DNA from 2 places in the Pseudoalteromonas sp. SR44-5 genome. Region 2 is predicted to be linked to the other one. Evidence: predicted binding sites of a transcription regulator. Region 2 holds the regulator's gene; the other holds the start of a gene.

Region 1 (3,545 bases), on a different contig from region 2:
AACCACGAAAATGGTTGCACTTTGGCGATGATTTTCAGTATTTAGCATTGAGTGATCATGGTGAACAACACAACCGTGACTTAACCGGACATCAAGTTGGCTTAGCGCACTTTGCTTATGTTACGAATAATATTGCTGCAGTAATTTCGCGTTTAGAAAGCGCTGGTTACAGTATTGATAAGCCAGGTGCGGTAAATCCATTTCGTAAAAATGTGTATTTTATTGACCCTGCAGGGTTTGAAATAGAGTTTGTTGAATATTTAAGTGATATTCCTAGTGAGCGTAATAATGATTTATAACATTAGTTTCGCGTCAGCAAGCTCAACGCCTACGGGTGTTAACGGTAATCTCAGTGTTTAATTACTCACTGTAGGCGAGTGGCTTGCCACCGCGATATTCAATATTGTTTCGGTGTTTTTGCGTCAGCAAGCTTAACGCCTACGGTGTTAACGTTAATCTCAGTGTTTAATTACTCACTGTAGGCGAGTGGCTTGCCACCGCGATATTCAATATTGTTTCGGTGTTTTTGCGTCAGCAAGCTTAACGCCTACGGGTGTTAACGGTAATCTCAGTGTTTAATTACTCACTTGTAGGCGAGTGGCTTGCCACCGCGATATTCAATATTGTTTCGGTGTTTTTGCGTCAGCAAGCTCAACGCCTACGGTGTTAAAGTTTACTTTGATGTTTAATTAATGACTTGTAGGCGAGTGGCTTGCCACCGCGATATTCAATATTGTTTCGGTGTTTTTGCGCCAGCAAGCTTAACGCCTACGGGTGTTAACGTTAATCTCAGTGTTTAATTACTCACTGTAGGCGAGTGGCTTGCCACCGCGATATTTAATATTGTTTCGGTGTTTTTGCGTCAGCAAGCTCAACGCCTACGGGTGTTAACGTTAATCTCAGTGTTTAATTACTCACTGTAGGCGAGTGGCTTGCCACCGCGATATTCAATATTGTTTCGGTGTTTTTGCGTCAGCAAGCTTAACGCCTACGGGTGTTAACGTTAATCTCAGTGTTTAATTACTCACTGTAGGCGAGTGGCTTGCCACCGCGATATTCAATATTGTTTCGGTGTTTTTGCGTCAGCAAGCTTAACGCCTACGGGTGTTAACGTTAATCTCAGGTGTTTAATTACTCACTGTAGGCGAGTGGCTTGCCACCGCGATACTCAATATTGTTTCGGTGTTTTTGCGTCAGCAAGCTCAACGCCTACGGTGTTAACGTTAATCTCAGTGTTTAATTACTCACTGTAGGCGAGTGGCTTGCCACCGCGATATTCAATATTGTTTCGGTGTTTTCGCGCCAGCAAGCTTAACGCCTACGGTGTTAAGCTTTAACTGTGTTTTATCTATTAATGTTTATTGATATCTTGCCAACTGGTTTTAAGGCTGTTGGCGAATGAGACAAACTTTTCTTTAATGGTGCGCTTAATTTTAATTTCCACAGAGCCCAGAATAACTTTTCCTTCGATAGTAATGGTTGGCCCTTGGTGTTTATTCAGTGACACTGATTTGTTTTCAACACTACCAATAATACTGAACAGTTTTGATACAACATTGACGTGTTCTGGCACATAAATTTCATCATTGCCTAGTAAGCAATTTACATGGATGGTGATATTTTGATGCTGAAATATGGCGTCAGTGAAATCAAGTTCAATAGAACCAAGTAAGTTCGTCAGGTGGATTTCTTTTGGTACTACCCATTGCCCACTGCGCTCGTTTGATCCTAAGATACTTCGCAAGTGCAATGTTTCATCGCTGCTTTTATTACTATAGTTTGGGCTAAACTGCGCACGTTTTTCCCACTGGTAATTACTATCGGTTGTTAATTCTAGGTCACTTACCAAATCAATTAAGCTTTGGTTATCTTTCGCAGCCATTGCCTGATCTAATCGACGTTCAAAAGCATCAGCTGAAATAACAGCATGACTGTAGTTATATATTAATTGATCAATAACTTGTTCACGCACTTGCTCAATTGGGCGATCTTCTAATTTCACAGTCATGATGTATTCCTTATAAGTGATGCTGTTGGTGTATTTTATGATTGCTCAGTACTGCAATAGTTAAAGCAAAGCTTAGGCCATTTATTAATTAGCTTAATAATCAATAATTTAAATTTATTTTTGTTAGGTGCGTTTGTTATATTAACGACAGATTAACGAATAATGCTATTAAATGGTTAATTTTGCAACGACCAGAATAAATTACCGAGCAGTCTGTAAATAATTACCAAGACTAAAGCTAGCGCTATATCAAATAAAGCTTAAGTTATTGATTTTAAGTGCTTTAAAAGTTGGCTTGATGTTCGCATTAATCATATTGTCTTTAATCAAAAGGAGAAAGATTATGAAAACATTTAACAAATCTATTATTGCAGCGTTAGTTCTTGGTACAACCGCTATGGGTGCGCAAGCAAACAGCTGGGAAAATGAAAGTAAAGATGCTTGGATTGATGGTAAGGCAGAAACGGTTCTGTTAATGAACACTAACTTAAACAACTTTGACATTAACACTGATGTAAAAAATGGCAAGGTTGTACTAACTGGTAAAGTTGAAAGTGAGCTTGATAAAGAGCTAGCGGAAGAGCTTATCTTAAGTCTAGATGGTGTAACTGATGTTGATAACGAGCTAACGGTCGTTAAAAACACGGACACAAAAAGCAAGAAGATGAAATCAGATAGCACAGAAAGTGATTTAACGGATGCTAAAATTACTACCGTTATTACAACACGCTATTTGTTTAATTCTGAAGTAGGCGGTACGGATATTGACGTAGATACCGATAAAGGTGTGGTAACGCTAAATGGTACTGTTGGTTCGGATGCTGAAAAACAGCTAGCGGTGAAAATTGCTAAGAATGCCGAAGATGTTCGCGATGTAGTTGATAACTTAACTATTGTAGCTGAATAATCTATAAGCCACGAATGCCCAGTTATGCTGGGCTTTCTTATATAAATTTCAGGGAGTGAGAGTCATGGATTTAATACGAATTATATTTTCAGTACTTATTCCACCACTTGGTGTATTTTTACAAGTTGGTTTAGGTGCTCAGTTTTGGATTAATATTTTGTTAACATTACTAGGGTATATTCCTGGTCTGATACATGCAATTTATATAATCGGACGTCGTTAGAGTCACAGTGTGAAATATAACAAGGATGAACAGCCAATAGATGGCAAGGAGTAACATTATGGATAACGTATTAAGGAAAAACCAACAAGGGATCGTAAAAAGCGCAAAGCCACTTTGGACGGCACAGCAATGGAAGGAACTAATGAATAGCGCATCAAGGAGCGAAGTAAAAGCAGCAAGGAATGGGCTTTAAATAAGTAGATATTAGAAGGATTTTGCTAGGATGTTATATACCAAAATTATAAGTGTATGTTGTTATTTTCATTAAGAACATCCACTTATAACCTTCCCCAAGAATGTTTAACCTCTCATTTTATTATAGTCATAGGTGTTTTTGCGTCAGCAAGCTCAACGCCTACGGGTGTTAAAGTTTATCTCGGTGTTAAATCACTTGTAGGCGAGTGACT
Region 2 (3,545 bases):
CTATCAGTGCTGACACGCAGCTTGCCCAACTGAAAGACAATATCGGTATTTTTGAAAAAAATGTTGAAATCATTCATGGTAACCGCCGTATCAAAGCGGATCGACTTGAAGTCCATAAGCGCGAAGATTTAGGCGATAACAAACAACTACTTGTCGCAACTGGCAGTCCGGCTTACTTTGAAGAAAAACAAACTGATGGCACAGTAATGAGTGCCAGTGCTGATGAAGTCCGTTACGATGTCGCTAAGCGCTATTTAACCTTGGTTGGCAATGCACAAGTCACTCAGGCAGGTCAAAAAATCAATGCCAAAAGCATTACCTATGATATGGACCAGCAACTGATCAGTGCTGAAAAAGGCGCAAGCTCAAGCGATCGTGTGCACACCATTTTGGTACCAGTAGACAGTAAAAAAGACAAATCTAAAGGGCAGCCATGAGTACATTAAAAGCTGAATTTCTAGCAAAAAGCTATAAAGGTCGCCAAGTTGTAAAAAGCGTGGGTTTAGAAGTTAGCGCAGGCAGCATTGTTGGCTTATTGGGTCCTAATGGCGCTGGTAAAACCACCACCTTTTATATGATTGTGGGTTTAGTTCCAAGCGACAAAGGTAAAATCAGTATTGATGATAATGACATCACCTTACTGCCAATGCACAGTCGCGCACGGTTAGGGATTGGCTACCTGCCACAAGAATCATCCATCTTCCGTAAATTAACTGTTTATCAAAACCTGATGGCTATTTTAGAAACTCGTAAAGAGCTGAATAAACAAGCCAGAGAAGAAGCGCTCGACAGCTTACTTGATGAGTTTAGCATTCAACATATCCGCGACAGCCAAGGTATGGCATTATCTGGCGGTGAACGTCGTCGAGTTGAAATTGCACGCGCTTTAGCCGCAAACCCAAAATTTATCTTACTTGATGAGCCTTTTGCTGGCGTTGATCCTATTTCAGTGTTAGATATAAAGAAGATTATTGAACACCTTAAAAACCGTGGTATTGGCGTGCTTATTACCGACCACAATGTACGAGAAACCCTTGATGTTTGTGAAAAAGCCTACATAGTTTCTCATGGGGAGTTAATTGCATCAGGTACCCCTGAGCATGTACTCGCCGACCAAACAGTCCGCGATGTTTACCTGGGCGAGCAATTTAGGCTATAAAGCCACGCTCGGCTAAGTATCTGCTAGACTTAACGATGATAACAATAAAAGGATTGTTAGAGATACATGAGGCAATCACTCCAGCTGCGCATGGGCCAGCAACTTACAATGACACCACAGCTGCAACAAGCAATTCGCTTATTGCAACTCAGTACATTGGATCTCCAGCAAGAAATTCAAGAAGCGCTCGACAGCAATCCATTGTTAGAGCTAGAAGAACATGAATATTCAGACGACACGGCTGGTAAAAACGAACAAAAACAAGATAACGATGACTTAACCGTTAGCGCATCAGCAGACGACAAGCCAAGCGAATATGAACAAGAAAGTAGCGAAGCATTAAGTAAAGAGACCTTAAGTGACGAAATGGCTATGGACGTCACCTGGGACGAATACATGAGTGCTGCGCCAAATACGTCATCTGGGCCAATGCCTGAAGATGAGTCAATTTATCAAGGTGCCTCAACTGAAACCTTGCACGAATATCTAATGTGGCAATTACAACTCACACCTTTTAGTCCAACCGATGAAGCCATTGCCATTGCGATTGTTGAAGCCGTTGACGATTCAGGTATTTTAACCTTGAGCTGCGAAGACATCGCAGAAAGCTTAAATCAAGGTAATAACGAAGAAGAAATCGAACTCGACGAAGTGCAAGCAGTGTTAAAACGCATTCAGTTGTTTGACCCTGTTGGTATTGCTGCGCGCAGCCTACAAGAATGTTTATGTATTCAATTAAATCAATTTGATCCTGCAACTCCTTGGATTAGCGAGACAAAAATGATTTTAACTGATCATATCGATTTATTAGCTAGTCGTGACTATCGCACTTTGATGAAAAAGACTAAGCTTAAAGAAGATGAACTAAAAGAAGTAATGACACTGATCCACAGCCTTAACCCAAAGCCTGCGGATACCATAGTACGCGAAGAATCAGAGTATGTTATTCCTGACGTTTCGGTGAAAAAAATTAAAGGTCGCTGGGTGGTTGAACTCAATCCAGACAGCATGCCAAAAATTAGAGTGAACAGCCAATATGCGGCGATGTCACGCTCTGTAAAATCAAGCACTGACAGCCAATTTATACGCTCGCATTTGCAAGAAGCTAAATGGTTTATTAAAAGCCTAGAAAGTCGTAACGAGACGTTACTCAAAGTAACCAACTGCATTGTTAAACAGCAGCAAGGATTCTTTGAGCATGGCCCTGAGGCCATGCGCCCTATGGTACTAAACGACGTTGCCGAAATGGTTGAGATGCACGAATCAACAATTTCTCGTGTAACCACCCAAAAATACATGCATACCCCTCGTGGTATATTTGAGTTAAAATATTTTTTCTCGAGCCATGTAAGTACTGAGAACGGCGGCGAATGCTCATCGACAGCCATTCGAGCATTGATCAGAAAATTGATCAGTGCAGAAAACTCAGCGAAACCATTGAGTGATAGTAAAATTGCAGATATATTGGCAGAGCAAGGTATCAAAGTAGCTAGACGGACTATTGCAAAATACCGCGAGTCACTGGCTATTCCACCGTCAAATCAACGTAAAAGTTTGATTTAAGGCGTAAAATCACAAGAGGAAAATGCTTATGCAACTAAATTTAACTGGTCGTCATGTAGAAATTACTGATTCATTAAGAGACTATGTAAACAATAAGTTTGCCAAGCTTGAAAGGCATTTTGATCATATCAATAATGTCCATGTCATTCTTGATGTAGAAAAGCTAAGCCAAAAAGCAGAAGCCACATTACATGTCAGTGGCGCTGAATTATTTGCCTCAACTGAGCACCAAGACATGTATGCAGCCATTGACGGACTAATCGACAAACTTGACCGTCAGGTAATTAAACACAAAGAGAAGCACGCTCGACACTAACACTATGAAATTAAGCTCACTTATTTGCCAGGACTGCAGTAAAGCTGCGGTCCTTTTTAATAGCAAAAAACGGATCATTGAATTTATCAGCCAATTGGCTCATGAACAACTTCCTCAGCTATCACAACAAGAAATCCTCAACGCACTACTGTCGAGAGAAAAACTAGGTAGTACGGGTATTGGTCGTGGTATTGCTATTCCTCATGGCCGTATGAGTGGTGTTGAAAACCCGCTAGCAATAATTATAGTGAGTGAATCACCGATTGATTTTGATGCGATAGATAATCGCCCAGTTGATATATTTGTAGCTCTCATCGTGCCAGATGGTGATAGCCAACTTCATTTGAAGACGTTAGCCACAATTGCTGATAAACTCAACGACAAAGATTTTTGTAAACAACTACGTAGCGCAAAAACAGACCAAGATTTGTATCACGTAATTGCTGCGCAATCGTAGCCAAATGAAGGAGAATTTACATGGAGTTAATCATCATCAGTGGGCGTTCT

Evidence for each region. The regulator sigma-54, encoded in region 2, starts transcription at its own class of promoters, with help from an activator protein. The targets are predictions, from matches to a motif close to GTTGGCACGNNNNTNGNNT.
Region 1: H5154_RS22190 (BON domain-containing protein) is a predicted target of sigma-54. The motif match lies at 2,298-2,316, and genes of this name have one in related genera.

The regions. Positions count from the first base shown of each region.
Region 1 covers NZ_JACJDT010000084.1:161-3,705, reverse strand. Annotated here, with positions in the region: gene H5154_RS22200 (VOC family protein) at 1-299, shown strand, start outside; gene H5154_RS22195 (LiaF domain-containing protein) at 1,352-2,008, opposite strand; gene H5154_RS22190 (BON domain-containing protein) at 2,352-2,915, shown strand; gene H5154_RS22185 (YqaE/Pmp3 family membrane protein) at 2,980-3,138, shown strand; gene H5154_RS23890 (hypothetical protein) at 3,197-3,331, shown strand.
Region 2 covers NZ_JACJDT010000061.1:13,839-17,383, forward strand. Annotated here, with positions in the region: gene lptA (lipopolysaccharide transport periplasmic protein LptA) at 1-437, shown strand, start outside; gene lptB (LPS export ABC transporter ATP-binding protein) at 434-1,159, shown strand; gene H5154_RS21045 (RNA polymerase factor sigma-54) at 1,226-2,722, shown strand; gene hpf (ribosome hibernation promoting factor) at 2,751-3,038, shown strand; gene ptsN (PTS IIA-like nitrogen regulatory protein PtsN) at 3,043-3,495, shown strand; gene rapZ (RNase adapter RapZ) at 3,516-3,545, shown strand, end outside.